DNA from 3 places in the Kitasatospora sp. NBC_01300 genome. Region 3 is predicted to be linked to each of the others. Evidence: riboswitches for the same ligand, from Rfam matches in the RefSeq annotation. Region 3 holds a riboswitch; each other region holds the start of a gene.
The links. A riboswitch is a leader RNA that binds a small molecule or an ion and turns the genes downstream of it on or off. The one in region 3 is predicted to bind thiamine pyrophosphate.
Positions count from the first base shown of each region.

Region 1: it holds a riboswitch for thiamine pyrophosphate, as region 3 does, so the genes downstream of both, thiC (phosphomethylpyrimidine synthase ThiC) here and OG556_RS18225 (cytosine permease) in region 3, are expected to answer to the same signal.
Region 2: it holds a riboswitch for thiamine pyrophosphate, as region 3 does, so the genes downstream of both, thiO (glycine oxidase ThiO) here and OG556_RS18225 (cytosine permease) in region 3, are expected to answer to the same signal.

Region 1 is NZ_CP108408.1:3,867,160-3,871,586, reverse strand. It holds gene OG556_RS17285 (cupin domain-containing protein) at 1-86, shown strand, start outside; gene tenA (thiaminase II) at 120-788, shown strand; gene OG556_RS17275 (DUF5326 family protein) at 1,005-1,205, shown strand; gene OG556_RS17270 (IS30 family transposase) at 1,274-2,407, opposite strand; TPP riboswitch at 2,646-2,780, shown strand; gene thiC (phosphomethylpyrimidine synthase ThiC) at 2,776-4,427, shown strand, end outside.
Region 2 is NZ_CP108408.1:2,028,983-2,033,409, reverse strand. It holds gene thiS (sulfur carrier protein ThiS) at 1-173, opposite strand, end outside; gene thiO (glycine oxidase ThiO) at 170-1,345, opposite strand; TPP riboswitch at 1,349-1,461, opposite strand; gene OG556_RS09065 (NAD(P)/FAD-dependent oxidoreductase) at 1,546-2,754, shown strand; gene OG556_RS09060 (Rv2175c family DNA-binding protein) at 2,797-3,162, shown strand; gene thiE (thiamine phosphate synthase) at 3,162-3,812, shown strand; gene OG556_RS09050 (polyprenyl synthetase family protein) at 3,869-4,427, opposite strand, start outside.
Region 3 is NZ_CP108408.1:4,084,662-4,089,088, forward strand. It holds gene OG556_RS18210 (DUF5926 family protein) at 1-175, opposite strand, end outside; gene OG556_RS18215 (ATP-binding protein) at 282-824, opposite strand; gene OG556_RS18220 (glycerophosphodiester phosphodiesterase) at 1,130-1,954, opposite strand; gene OG556_RS18225 (cytosine permease) at 2,034-3,491, opposite strand; TPP riboswitch at 3,484-3,631, opposite strand; gene OG556_RS18230 (S1C family serine protease) at 3,955-4,427, shown strand, end outside.

The DNA.
Region 1 (4,427 bases), 220 kb from region 3:
ACGTCCCGGCCGGCACCCCGCACCGCTTCCACCACGTCACCGAGGAACTGCGGGTCCTGGTGGTGTTCTCCCCGCCCGAGGGCTGACCGTCCGCGGACCGACCGTCTAGGGTCCTGGGCATGAGCAAGAGCCTGACGGAAGAACTCTGGGCGGCCATCGAGCCGGTGTACGCCGAGATCCTCGCCCACCCCTTCATCGGCGGCCTCACCGACGGCACCCTGCCGCGTGCGGCCTTCCGCCACTTCGTCGTCCAGGACTCGCACTACCTGCGCGACTACGCCCGCGCGCTCGCCGTCTGCGCCGCCAAGGCGCCCGGCGAGGAGGACGTGCGGGCCTTCGCCGACGACGCCGTCGGCGCACTGGCGGCGGAACAGGGCATGCACGCCGAGTTCCTGACCGCCTTCGGCGGCAGCGCCGAGGAGGCCGCCGCCGAACCGGTGCTGCCCACCACCCGGGCCTACACCAGCTACCTGCTGGCGACCGTTTACGGCGGCTCCTTCGCCGAGGCCGTCGGCGCGGTGCTGCCCTGCTACTGGATCTACGCCCGGGTCGGCGAGGCGCTGCTCGCCCAGGGCTCCCCCGACCCGCTGTACGCCAAGTGGATCGCCACCTACGGCGACGAGGCGTTCCAGTCCGTCGTCCGCCGGGTGCTGGCGCTCACCGACCGCCTCGGCGAGGAGATCTCCCCGGCCGAACGGCGCCGGGTCGTCGAGCACTTCACGACCACCTCGCGCTACGAGTGGATGTTCTGGGACGCCGCCTGGCGCGGCGAGCGCTGGCCGGTCTGACCGCTGGTCGCAGGGGGTGCGGGGCCCTTCCCGGGGGTCGTCCCCGAGTCCCGCACCCGGGTCTCCCCGGGGCCCCGGGTCGGGGTGATCTAGGGGTTCTCTCCGGGCCGACGGGCCTCGTTCCGGCACTCGTGTCCCCGTACGATCGAAGTACCGAAAGCAAGCGGGATGCGGCACCGGACGGCAGCCGACCCCACGGGGAGAGAAGGAACGGTCATGGCTGAGCTCTGGAAGTCGCTGCCCTCCTGGGTGCGGAACATCGTCATCCCGGTGCTGGTCCTGGTGCTGCTCTGGAACATCCTGGGATTCGTCTTCGGTGTCGTCGGCGCCCTGCTGAGCATCATGATCAAGGTGCTGGTCGTCGCCGGCATCGCCGCCGCCGTGGTGGTCCTGGTGAAGAAGGCCGCCAAGGGCTGAGCCGCTGCCCGAGGCCCGGCCCCCTGGACGGCGGTTTCCAGGGGTCGTTGCAACACGTGGTGAGTTGATCAAGCCGCGATCAGTTTATGCAGGCGCTCGGCTGGGGTTTCCCAGCCGAGCGTTTTGCGTGGGCGGCCGTTGAGTTCGGCGGCGACGAAGGCCAGATGTTCGGGAGCGTGGACGGACAGGTCTGTGCCCTTGGGGAAGTACTGCCGCAGCAGGCCGTTGGTGTTCTCGTTCGAGCCGCGCTGCCAGGGGCTCGCGGGGTCGCAGAAGTAGACCGGGACGTCGGTGGCGATGGTGAAGCTCTTGTGGGCGGCCATCTCGGAGCCCTGGTCCCACGTGAGCGAGCGCACCAGGTGGGCGGGCAGGGTCTGGACGGTTTCCACGAGGGTGTCGCGGACCTGGTCGGCGGTGCGGCCGTTCGGCAGGTGTAGGAGCATGACGTAGCGGGTGGCGCGTTCGACCAGGGTTCCTATGGCGGACTTGCCGTCCTTGCCGAGGATCAGGTCGCCTTCCCAGTGGCCGGGGACGGCCCGGTCCTCGGCTTCGGCCGGCCGCTCGCTGATCATGACCATGGGGTCGGTGAAGCGGGGCTGGCGGCAGTTGGCCTGCCGCTGGGGTCTGCGGCGGGCCCGGCCACTGCGCAGGGCACCGGCCAGTTCGCGGCGCAGTTCGCCGCGGCCTTGGACGTAGAGGGCCTGGTAGACGGTTTCGTGGACCACGTGCATCTCCGGCCGCTCGGGAAACTGTGCCCGTAGAGCGTGACAGATCTGCTCCGGGCTCCATTTCCTGTCGAGGTGGTGCTGGATGAAGTCCCGCAGCCCGGGTATCCGGCCGATCTTGCGGGGTTTGGGACGTGGCCGGCGGGCGTCGGCCCGGGCCTGGGCCGCGTGTGGGCGGTAGGCGCCGCTCTCGGGGTGCCGGTTGCGCTTGATCTCGCGGCTGACCGTGGAGGGGCTGCGGCCCAGCTCGGCGGCGATGGTACGGACCGCCGCCCGCTCTCGAAGCCTGTCGGCGATGTGGATGCGCTCGTCCTCGCACAGGTAACGGGAGGGACCGGAAGGCGGCACCACCGCGTGAATCGGTGGTGCCGCCTTCTGCCGTCGGTCGGCGCTGCGGCCGTTGCGCCACCGACGGCCTGTCCGGGGGGTGATCCCGACGATCCTGCACGCCTCGGTGTTGCTGTAGCCCTGCTGCATGAGCCGGGAGTATGCCGCTCGCTCCCGGCTCAGCTTCACGGGCCCCTGAGCCGTCCGGTCCTTGCGGATCTCGAAGTCCAATGCATCCCCTGAACTGGGGTGTTGCAACGACTCCTAGAACCCAAGGACGGGGGGCCGGGCCTTCGGCGTTCCTGGCGCGGCGTCCGGCCTGGTGGGGCGTGCTGGACCTGCGGCGATCGGCTCGCTACGGTGTTGGGCGTCATGTGCAGGCAACACCGCCTGCCGACGCGGGAGCTCGGAGCACCGGGCTGAGAGGGCGCTGACCGGGACGTCGACGGACGGACCGACGGCTGCGTCGACCGCAGGAACCTGACCGGGTAATGCCGGCGTAGGGAGTATGAGGTCAGATGACCACGTTCGAAGCACAGCCGCAGCCTGCCCGCAGCACCGGGAACAGCGGCACTGAGGTCGGCGATACCGCCACCGCCACCGTCACCAGCGCGGGCACCGGCTACCCCACCCCGGCCTGGCGCAAGGCCTACCGCGAAGGGTCCCGGCCCGACCTGCGGGTCCCGTACCGCGAGGTGCAGCTCACCAACGGCAGGACCGTCCCGCTGTACGACACCTCCGGCCCGTACACCGACCAGGCCTACGAACCCGACGTGCGGCGCGGCCTGCCCGCCCTGCGCGACGCCTGGATCCGCCAGCGCGGCGACGTCGAGGAGTACGACGGCCGCGAGGCGCGCCCCGAGGACGACGGGATCAAGCACACCTCGCCGCGCGGCGGAAACCTGCGCAACCTGGACGCCGTCTTCCCGGGCCGCCCGCGCCGCCCGCTGCGCGGCCGCGGCGGTGCCGCCGTCACCCAACTCGCCTACGCCAAGCGGGGCGTGGTCACCCCCGAGATGGAGTTCGTGGCGCTGCGCGAGGGCCTCGCCCCCGAGTACGTGCGGGCCGAGGTGGCCCGCGGCCGGGCCGTCATCCCGGTCAACGTGAACCACCCCGAGGTGGAGCCGGCGATCATCGGCACCAACTTCCTGGTGAAGATCAACGCCAACATCGGCAACTCCGCCGTCACCTCCTCGATCGAGGAGGAGGTGGAGAAGATGACCTGGGCCACCCGTTGGGGCGCCGACACCGTCATGGACCTCTCCACCGGCCGCAACATCCACACCACCCGCGAGTGGATCCTGCGCAACTCCCCCGTGCCGATCGGCACCGTGCCGCTCTACCAGGCCCTGGAGAAGGTCGACGGCAAGGCCGAGGACCTGAGCTGGGAGGTGTACCGGGACACCGTCATCGAGCAGTGCGAGCAGGGCGTCGACTACATGACCGTCCACGCCGGCGTCCTGCTCCGGTACGTCCCGCTGACCGCCCGCCGCAAGACCGGCATCGTCTCGCGCGGCGGCTCGATCATGGCCGCCTGGTGCCTGGCGCACCACCAGGAGAACTTCCTCTACAGCAACTTCGAGGAGCTCTGCGACATCCTCGCGCGCTACGACGTCACCTTCTCGCTCGGCGACGGCCTGCGCCCCGGCTCCATCGCGGACGCCAACGACGAGGCGCAGTTCGCCGAACTGCAGACCCTTGGCGAACTCGGCCGGATCGCCCGCGAGCGCGACGTCCAGGTGATGATCGAGGGCCCGGGCCACGTCCCGATGCACAAGATCAAGGAGAACATGGATCTCCAGAAGGAGATCTGCGACGAGGCGCCGTTCTACACCCTCGGCCCGCTCACCACCGACGTCGCCCCAGGCTACGACCACATCACCTCGGGCATCGGCGCCGCGATGATCGCCTGGTGGGGCACCGCGATGCTCTGCTACGTCACGCCCAAGGAGCACCTGGGCCTGCCCAACCGCGACGACGTCAAGACCGGCGTGATCACCTACAAGATCGCCGCCCACGCCGCCGACCTCGCCAAGGGCCACCCCGGCGCCCAGGACTGGGACGACGCCCTCTCCGACGCCCGCTTCGAGTTCCGCTGGGAGGACCAGTTCAACCTGGCCCTCGACCCGGAGACCGCCCGCGCCTTCCACGACGAGACCCTCCCCGCCGA
Region 2 (4,427 bases), 2.1 Mb from region 3:
GCGGCGGCGACGCCGCTGTGGGCGGCGCTGAGGGTGGCCACCACCTCCGCGAGGGTGGTCGTGGCGGACACCCGGCGGGGCTCGCCGTTGACGGTCAGCCCGATCTCGGTCGGCGCGGTCCGGGTCGGCGCGGTCTGGGCCGGTGTGGTCTGGGGTGGTGCGATCTCGGTCATGCGGAGGCCTTCGCGGTGGAGCGGTCGGGGGAGAACCGGGTGGGTGTGAACGGCTGTGCAAGCTCAGGGAGTTCGCCGGTCGCCAGGTACTCGGCGAGCAGGTCGGCGGTCACCGGGGTGAGCAGCACGCCGTTGCGGTAGTGGCCGGTGGCGGCGACCAGCCCGGGCAGCGCGGTCGGGCCCAGCAGCGGGGCGTTGTCCGGCGAGCCGGGCCGCAGCCCGGCGGAGGTCTCCAGCAGCGGGAGTTCGGTGATGCCCGGCACCAACTCGTGGGCGTCGCGCAGCAGTTCGTACACCCCGCCGGCGGTGACGGTGGTGTCGTAGCCCTGTTCCTCGGTGGTCGCGCCGATCACCAGCTCGCCGTTCTCCCGGGGCACCAGGTACAGGTGCTGTCCGCGCACCACCGCGCGGACGTTGCGGGACAGGAACGGCCGGTACGCCTCGGGGATCCGCAGCCGCAGGATCTGCCCCTTCACCGGGCGGACGGCCGGCAGCACGCCCTCCGGCAGCCCGGGCAGCCGGTGGCTGTGCGGGCCGGCCGCGAGCACCACCTGGTCGGCCCTCCGGGTCTCGCCGGTGCCGAGCCGGGCGCCGGCCGCGCGGCCGCCCTCGACCAGCAGCCCGACGGCCTCGGCCCGGTGGACCACGACCCCGGCGAGCCCGCAGGCGGCCACCAGGGCGGTCAGCAGCCGGCGGGGGTCCACCTGGTGGTCGTCCGCGACGTGCAGGCCGCCGCGCACGCCGGGGGCGAGCATCGGCTCCAGCCTGCGGGCCTCCCGGCCGGTCAGCCAGGCCGAGTCCAGGCCGAGCCGCTGGTGGAAGGCGTGCAGCTCGCGCAGTTCCTCGCGGTCGTCGGAGTCCAGCGCGACGGCGATCGTGCCGCACCGGCGGTACCCGGTGTCCAGGCCGCCGCTCGCCTCGGTGAGCGCGGCGGCGAAGTCCCCGTACCGCTGGTTGGAGGCCATGCCGAGGCGCAGCAGCGGCTCCTCGCCGTACTGCAGCTCGGTGACCGGGGCGAGCATCCCGGCCGCGACCCCGGCCGCCCCGCCGCCGGGGGAGGGGTCGACCACGACGATGTTCCTCAGCCCGCGCTGGGCGGCGCGCCAGGCGACGGCGAGGCCGATGATGCCCCCGCCGATCACCAGCACGTCGGCGTGGGTTTCCTCGGGCAAGCGTGACAAGGCTGCTCTTCTCCCTTCGCCGGAATGACCCGGATCAGGTTCGGACGGTCGCGGGCCGTGCCAGCCCGCCTCTCAGCCCGGTACGCCGGGCTCCCGTGATGGTGCCCCCACCATAACGCCGGGGGCGGGCCCGGCCGAAGGCCCGTACGCGGGGTGGACGGGCCGATGGCCCCGGCAGGGCGCTGAGTACAGTGACGGGCGTGGCAGAGCTGAACGCAACGGATCAGGTGGTCGTCGTCGGGGCCGGGCTGGCCGGGGCGCAGTGCGCCCTGAAGCTGCGGCAGGGCGGCTGGCGGGGGCGGATCACGCTGGTCGGGGAGGAGCCGCACGCGCCGTACGACCGGCCGCCGCTCTCCAAGGACGTGCTGCTCGGCGAGGCCGACGCCACCACCCTGGACATCGACTACCCGCAGCTGGGCATCGAACTGTTCACCGGCCGCCGCGCCACCGGCCTCGCCCCCGGCGTGCTGCACACCGACGCCGGTGACCTCCCGTACGACGCCCTGGTGATCGCCACCGGCGCCACCCCGCGCGCCCTGCCCGGCGCCGAGCGCGCGCACCTGCTGCACACCCTGGACGACGCGCTGGCGCTGCGCGCCCTGCTGCGGCCCGGCCTGCGGCTGGTGCTGGTCGGCGCGGGCTGGATCGGCGCCGAGGTGTCCACCGCCGCCCGCGCGGCCGGCTGCGAGGTGACGGTCGTCGAGGCGGGCCCGGCGCCCGTCCCCGGCGCGCTGCCGGCCGAGGTCGGTTCGGCGATGGCCGCCTGGTACGCCGAGGCCGGCGTCGACCTGCGCTGCGGGGTCGGCGTGGCCGCCGTCGAGGAGGGCGCGGTGCTGCTCGCGGACGGCTCGCACCTGCCCGCCGACGAGGTCGTGGTCGGCGTCGGCGCCCGGCCCGCGACGGGCTGGCTGGCCGGCTCCGGCGTCGAGCTGGACGGCACCGGCGCCGTCCTGGTGGACGGGCGGCTGCGCACCGGCCTGCCCGGCGTCTTCGCGGCCGGGGACTGCGTCAGCTACCCGTCCGCCCGCTCCGGTGCCCGGCTGGCCGTCCAGCACTGGGACCACGCGTTGCAGTCCGGCGAGGCCGTGGCGGCCGCCGTCCTCGGCGCGGACGCGCCGCCGTACGACCCGGTGCCGTACTTCTGGTCGGAGCAGTTCGGGCGGATGGTCCAGTACGCCGGGCGGCACGCCGAGGGCGACGAACTGCTGTGGCGCGGCGGTCCTCAGGACGCCTCCTGGACGGCGCTCTGGCTGCGCGACGGGGTGCCGAGCGCGCTGCTGGCCGTCGACCGGCCGCGCGACCTGACCCAGGGCCGCCGGCTGATCGAGCGCGGCACCGCGCTGGACCGGGCCCGCGCGGCGGACCCCTCGGTGCCGCTGAAGTCGGCGGTCGCGGGGTAGCGGCTGGTGCGCGGGGGGCTGTGGAGGTGGCAGTCTGGTGGCGTGAGTGAGATTGAAAGCAAGATTGAATCCCTGGTTTCCGAGTGGATGTACCTGCCCGACATCTCGGAGCAGTGGGGGGTGCGCGTCACCGAGGTGCGCGACCTGGTCCGCAGCGGCGGGCTGATCGCCGTCCGTCGGGGCCCCAACAAGTCGCTGCAGGTCCCTGCGGCGTTCATCGACGGCCAGGGGCTGGTCAAGCACCTGTCCGGCACCCTGACCGTGCTGCGCGACTGCGGGTACAACGACGTGGAGATCCTGGAGTGGCTCTTCACCGAGGACCCGTCGCTGCCCGGCAGCCCGATCCAGGCGCTGCAGGAGAACCGCGGCACCGAGGTCAAGCGGCGCGCCCAGGCGATGCTGATCTGATGGCGGCGGACACACCGCGCCGGCGGCTGGCCGACGCCCGGCTGTACCTGTGCACCGACGCCCGCCGGGAGCAGGGCGACCTCGCCCAGTTCCTGGACGCGGCGCTGGCGGGCGGGGTGGACATCGTCCAGCTCCGCGACAAGGGCCTGGAGGCCAAGCAGGAACTGGAGGCCCTGGAGGTCTTCGCGGACGCCTGCCGCCGTCACGGCAAGCTGCTGGCCGTCAACGACCGCGCCGACGTCGCGCACGCGGCCCGGCCGGACGTGCTGCACCTCGGGCAGGACGACCTGCCGGTGCCGGCCGCCCGGGCGATCCTCGGCGACGAGGTGCTGATCGGCCGGTCCTGCCACGCCGAGTCCGAGGTGGACGCGGCGGTCGCCGAGCCCGGTGTGGACTACTTCTGCACCGGCCCGGTCTGGCCGACCCCGACCAAGCCGGGCCGCCCGGCGCCGGGCCTCGGCCTGGTCTCGTACGCGGCCGAGCAGAGCACCGACCGGCCGTGGTTCGCCATCGGCGGCATCGACCTCGGCAACCTCGACGAGGTGCTGGCCGCCGGCGCCCGCCGGATCGTCGTGGTCCGGGCGATCACGGCCGCCGACGACCCGCGGGCCGCCGCCGCCGAGCTCGCCCGGCGGGTGCGCTCGGCCTGACGGCCCCGGGGGCCGTCACCGTTCTCCGTACCTGCGGATCCCCCTGCGTGCGGATCTCAGTACTTGCGGACGGTGGCGGCCTCGGCCAGGGCCAGCAGCACCGTGCGGGCCTGCTCGTCGGCCAGCGGCGCCGCCGCCAGCGCGGCCAGGGACTGCTCCATCAGCTCGTCGATCCGGCGCTCCACCCGCTCGGGCGCGCCGCTGCGGGCCACCAGGTCGCGCAGCCCGGTGACCTCCTCGGGCGCCAGGTCCGGCGCGCCGAGCCGCTCGTCCAGGTGCCGGGCGTCGGCGGCCGGCAGGCCCCGCATCGCGTGCGCCACCAGCAGGGTGCGCTTGCCCTCGCGCAGGTCGTCCCCGGCCGGCTTGCCGGTGACCGCCGGATCGCCGAAGACGCCGAGCAGGTCGTCCCGCAGCTGGAAGGCCTCGCCCAGCGGCAGCCCGAACGCCCCCAGCGCCGCCACCAGCTCCGGGCCGGCGCCGGCCAGCAGCGCGCCGACCTGGAGGGGCCGCTCGATCGTGTACTTCGCCGACTTGTAGTGCAGCACCGTCTGCGCCCGGTCGAGCGCGCCCTCGTCGGCGGAGTCGCCGGCCACCGGCTCCAGGACGTCCAGGTAC
Region 3 (4,427 bases):
ACGGGCGGTGCACCAGCTCCTGCACCGCGTGCGAGGCCTCCCGGCCGTGACAGGCCTTGTACCGGCGGCCCGAACCGCAGGGGCAGTTCTCGCGGGCCCCCACCACGGGGACCTCGCCCGCGACGGCGGTGGTGGACTGACGCTGCGGCGCCTTCTTGGCGGCCTTCTTGCCCATGGTGCGGCTCTCCCGGGAACGGTGGTCCTTTGCTCCGGGCAGCCTACTGACGTTCCCCCGGCGCGCGGGCACACGCCGGGCGGACGGGTGGGGAGCGCGCGTCGGTTCAGGCGCTGCGGGCGTCACCACCGGTGCGCCGGGCGTGCCGGGCCCGGGCGGGCAGCGCCGCCCAGACCGTCACCTCGCCGGGCGCGTCGCGCACGCCCCAGTCGCTGGCCAGCTGGTCGACGATGTTCAGTCCGCGACCGCCGCGCGAGGTCAGCGAGGGGCCGGCGGGCAGCGGCCGGGTGGTCGCGCCGCCGTCGGTGACCTCCAGGGTGAGCACGCCGTCGGCGTGCAGCTGCCAGCGGACCAGCACGCCGCCGTCCGTTCCGCTCCCGTGCTCGTCGCGCTCCCGGCCGCCCGTGGCGGAATGCGTCCCGGAGGGGACGCCGACCAGCAGCTGGTCCACCACCTCGGCCCGGGCGCCGCGCCCCAGGGCCCGCAGCGGGCCGAGCGGACGGGCGTACCGACAGGCGTTGCTCAGCAGTTCGGAAAGGATCAGTACGGCATCATCGATGACCGGCTCCGGTATCTGCCGGTCACCCAGATCTCGACGCAGTCGGCGCCGTGCGACCCCGACACTCGCCGGGCCGTGCGGCACTGCCATGGTCGATGAAGTCGGCACTTCACGCGCCACCATCAACGCCACCCCCGGACCTCCTTCAGCGTATGCCGAGGGAGAGATGCCCCTTGGTAATGCGTCGGAAACGACCGCCGGACGATCCCGCGAGGACATTTCAAGCGATTGCGACCGAGGGTGGACCTGAGGTCATTCCGTGCTCACCGTGCGTCGCCCCGGCGCATGAATTCCGGCAATAACGGGCCCGGAAGGTTTGACTGCCGACCAGAACGATCAGGTTGTGTCCGGGCTTTGCGGGTGGATTTGCGGGCGGCCCGCCGTCCGACGCCGGATCACCGGCCGAGCTGCGCCAGGACCTCGGCGGGCCGGTTGGTGATGATCGCGGACACCCCGAGCTCCAGGCACAGTTCCACGTCGGCCGGTTCGTCCACGGTCCACACGTGCACCTCGTGCCCCAGCTCGCGCAGCCGCGTCACCAGCTGCGGGCGGGCCCGCACCAGGTCGATGCCCGGTCCGGCGATCCGCGCCCCGCCGGGCAGCGGGGAGCCCGGGCGCAGCCGGCCGACCAGCGGCAGGGCCCGTTCGAACAGGAACACCCGCCGGTACTCCGGCGCCGAGGCCGCCACCCGGTCCAGCCCCACCGAGGAGAAGCTCATGATCCGGGCCGAGGGGCGCTCGCCCTCCCGGTTCGCGCCGATCTTGAAGCGTTCGAGCGTCCGCAACAGTTCGGCCTCCACCCGGCCGCGGTAGCGCACCGGGTGCTTGGTCTCGATCGCCAGGTCCACCGGGCGGCCGCAGTCCACCACCAGCTCCAGCAGCCGCTCCAGCCGCAGCACGCCGCGCAGCTCGGGGTCGGTGCTGGGGCGGCCGGTCTTCCAGGCGCCGAAGTCGTACGCCTCCAGCTCGGCCAGCGTCATCGCCGAGACGGTGCCCTGGCCGTTGGAGACCCGGCCGATCCGGCGGTCGTGCACGCAGACCAGCTCGCCGTCGGCGGTCAGCCGGACGTCGCACTCGACCGCGTCCGCGCCCTCGTCGAGCGCGCGCCGGTACGCCGCCAGGGTGTGCTCGGGCAGGGCGTGCGAGGAACCGCGGTGGGCGATCACCTGGACGGGCGGCGTGCTGCGCGCCGCCGTCGAGGACGGGTCTGTGCTGGTCACGGGCCCCACGATAGGCGGCGGAAGTGACGCGCAGGCGAAGACGGCCCCAATCCGCGGGGCCGTCTTCGGTGTCGGTCGGTCAGCTCAGCGCCGCCCTGCGGGTCAGCGGGGTGAGCGCCCAGGTGACCAGCGCGGGCACCAGGAAGGCGAACAGCGAGGCGGACGTCCACTCCTGCGGGGTGAAGTGCAGGGCGTCCTGGGCGGAGGTCCAGAAGCCCGTCCACCAGCTGGCCACCGCGGTCGGCGCGATGAACTGGTAGACCGCGAAGCCCAGCACCCACGGCAGCAGCATCAGGCGGCGCGAGGGCGCGTCGGCGGAGAGGTTCCAGCCGTACCGGCCGGCGCCGAAGAAGTAGTCCACCGCCAGCACCGCGAGCAGCGGCACGAAGACCGAGCCGATCAGGCCGAGGAAGTTGGTGTAGGTGTCGGTGAACTTGTCGATCTGCAGCGCCAGCACGGTGATCAGCAGGCCGATCCCGCCGGTCAGCACCCGGCGGTCCACCTTCGGCAGCAGGTTCTGCACCGACATCGCGGTCGAGTACACGTTGGCGAAGGACTGGTCCGTCTCGCGCAGCACCAGCACCAGCAGGAACAGCCAGCCGGCCCAGACGCCGAGGAAGGAGTCGAAGATCCTGTTCGGGTCGCCGTCGGACTGCAGCAGGGCCATCAGGCCGAGCACGTAGCACCAGACCTGGGCGATCGTGTAGCCGGAGAAGCTGCCCCAGAACGCCGAGCGCGCGGTGCGCGAGTGCCGGGTGTAGTCGGCGGCCAGCGGGACGAAGGAGATCGACACCGCGATCATCGCGTCGGTGGCGCCCAGGAAGCCGTGCCAGTTGCCGGCGCCCGGGTCGGGCACCCCCTGGCGGCCCAGCTGGACGGTGAAGTACACCATCGCGACGGCGACCGCACCGGCCACGAAGCGGCGCAGCACCGCGATCGAGCCCAGCGGCCAGATGGTCAGCGCGGTGGTCAGCGCGCCCGCCAGGAGCACGAACAGCCAGCGGTAGCCGTCGGTGTGGGCGACGGTCTGCGCGCCCGCCGCGATCGTCAGCAGCTCGAACACGCCCCAGCCGACGCACTGGACGATGTTCAGCACGGTCGGGACGTACGACAGCCGGGTGCCGAACAGCCCGCGCAGGTTCGCCATCGCGGGCGCGCCGGTACGGGCCCCGATCAGCGCGGCCACGCCGAGCATCGCGGTGCCGACCACGGTGCCGGCCACGATCGCGGTCACCGCGGCGGCCAGCGACAGCTCGCTGCCCTTGGCGCCGAGCACGGTCGCGGCGGTGGAGAAGCCGATCAGGCTGACGCCCAGGTTCATCCAGAGCGCGAAGTGGTCCCGGAAGCGCAGCGTGCGCGGCGGCTCGGTGTCCAGTACGAGCGGCGCCTCGGCACGCTCCGGGCGGTCCAGGACGGCGGTCGCCGTGCCGGTGGGGTCCGCGTGACCGCCGTCACCGCCGTGAGCGGCCGGGGACGGTTCGGGGAAACCCTTGGACGCGGGCGCGCCCGAAGAAGAGGATGGCGAAGCAGGCGACATGGCCGATACTCCCTACGCCGGCATTACCCGGACAGGTTCCGGCGGTCTGCGCCCCCTCGACGGTCCGCCCACGATCCCGTGGCGTACGGTCGACCAGCGCACTCTCAGCCTGGACGGTCCAAGCTCCCGCGTGTCAGTTGTGAGCGACAGGCTAACCGGCCCGGGGGTGAACGCCAAGGCCACGGGGTGTGCGGCCCGCATCGCGGGACGCCCGGCGGAGGTGGGGGAGCCTCCGGTCGTCGGCCGGTCGCCGGTTCGGCCGTCGACTTGCCCGTCGGCTCGGTCGTGTTGCCCGTCGGCTCGGTCGTGGGCCCGGTCGTCGGCGCAGGACAGCCTGGTCGGCGGCCCGGCTGTCGGCGGCGGCTAAGGATTCTTATGAGTTATTCAGAGGGGTCCTTACGGCAAACGAATCGGCAGTACGAAAAACTATGGTCCTTGGTTCTGTCAGCTATGGAGGTCGTTCGTGAGCACCGAGCGCGAGGTTGGGCCCACCGGGCCGCAGGGGGAGCAGCCCTCGGGCGGCCAGGCGGCGGCTGTTCCCGCTTCCGACGGCCACGCCTCGGGCGGGCACCAGCCGACACTGGCCTTCGGCCGGGTCCCCGAGCCCGGGGCCGCTCCGGCCGCCGAGGCAGCACCGGCTGAGGCCGCGCCGACGGAGGGCGTGGCGGCCGACGGTGTTCCGGCCGAGGGCGGGTACCAGCCCACGGTGGCCTTCACCAAGGTCCCCGCGCCGGAGGCGCCCGCGCAGGCCCCGGCCGTGCCGGTCGCCGACGCGCCGGCCGCCCCGGTCGACGCCGCCACCGGCTACATCGACGCGCCGCCGCCGGTCCTGCCGCCGGCACCGCCGGTCCCGGCCGCGCCGGCGGCACCCGTCGCACCCGTCGCCGAGAGCCCGGCCCTGCCGCCGGGTGCCAACCCGTACGCCACCCCGGCCCA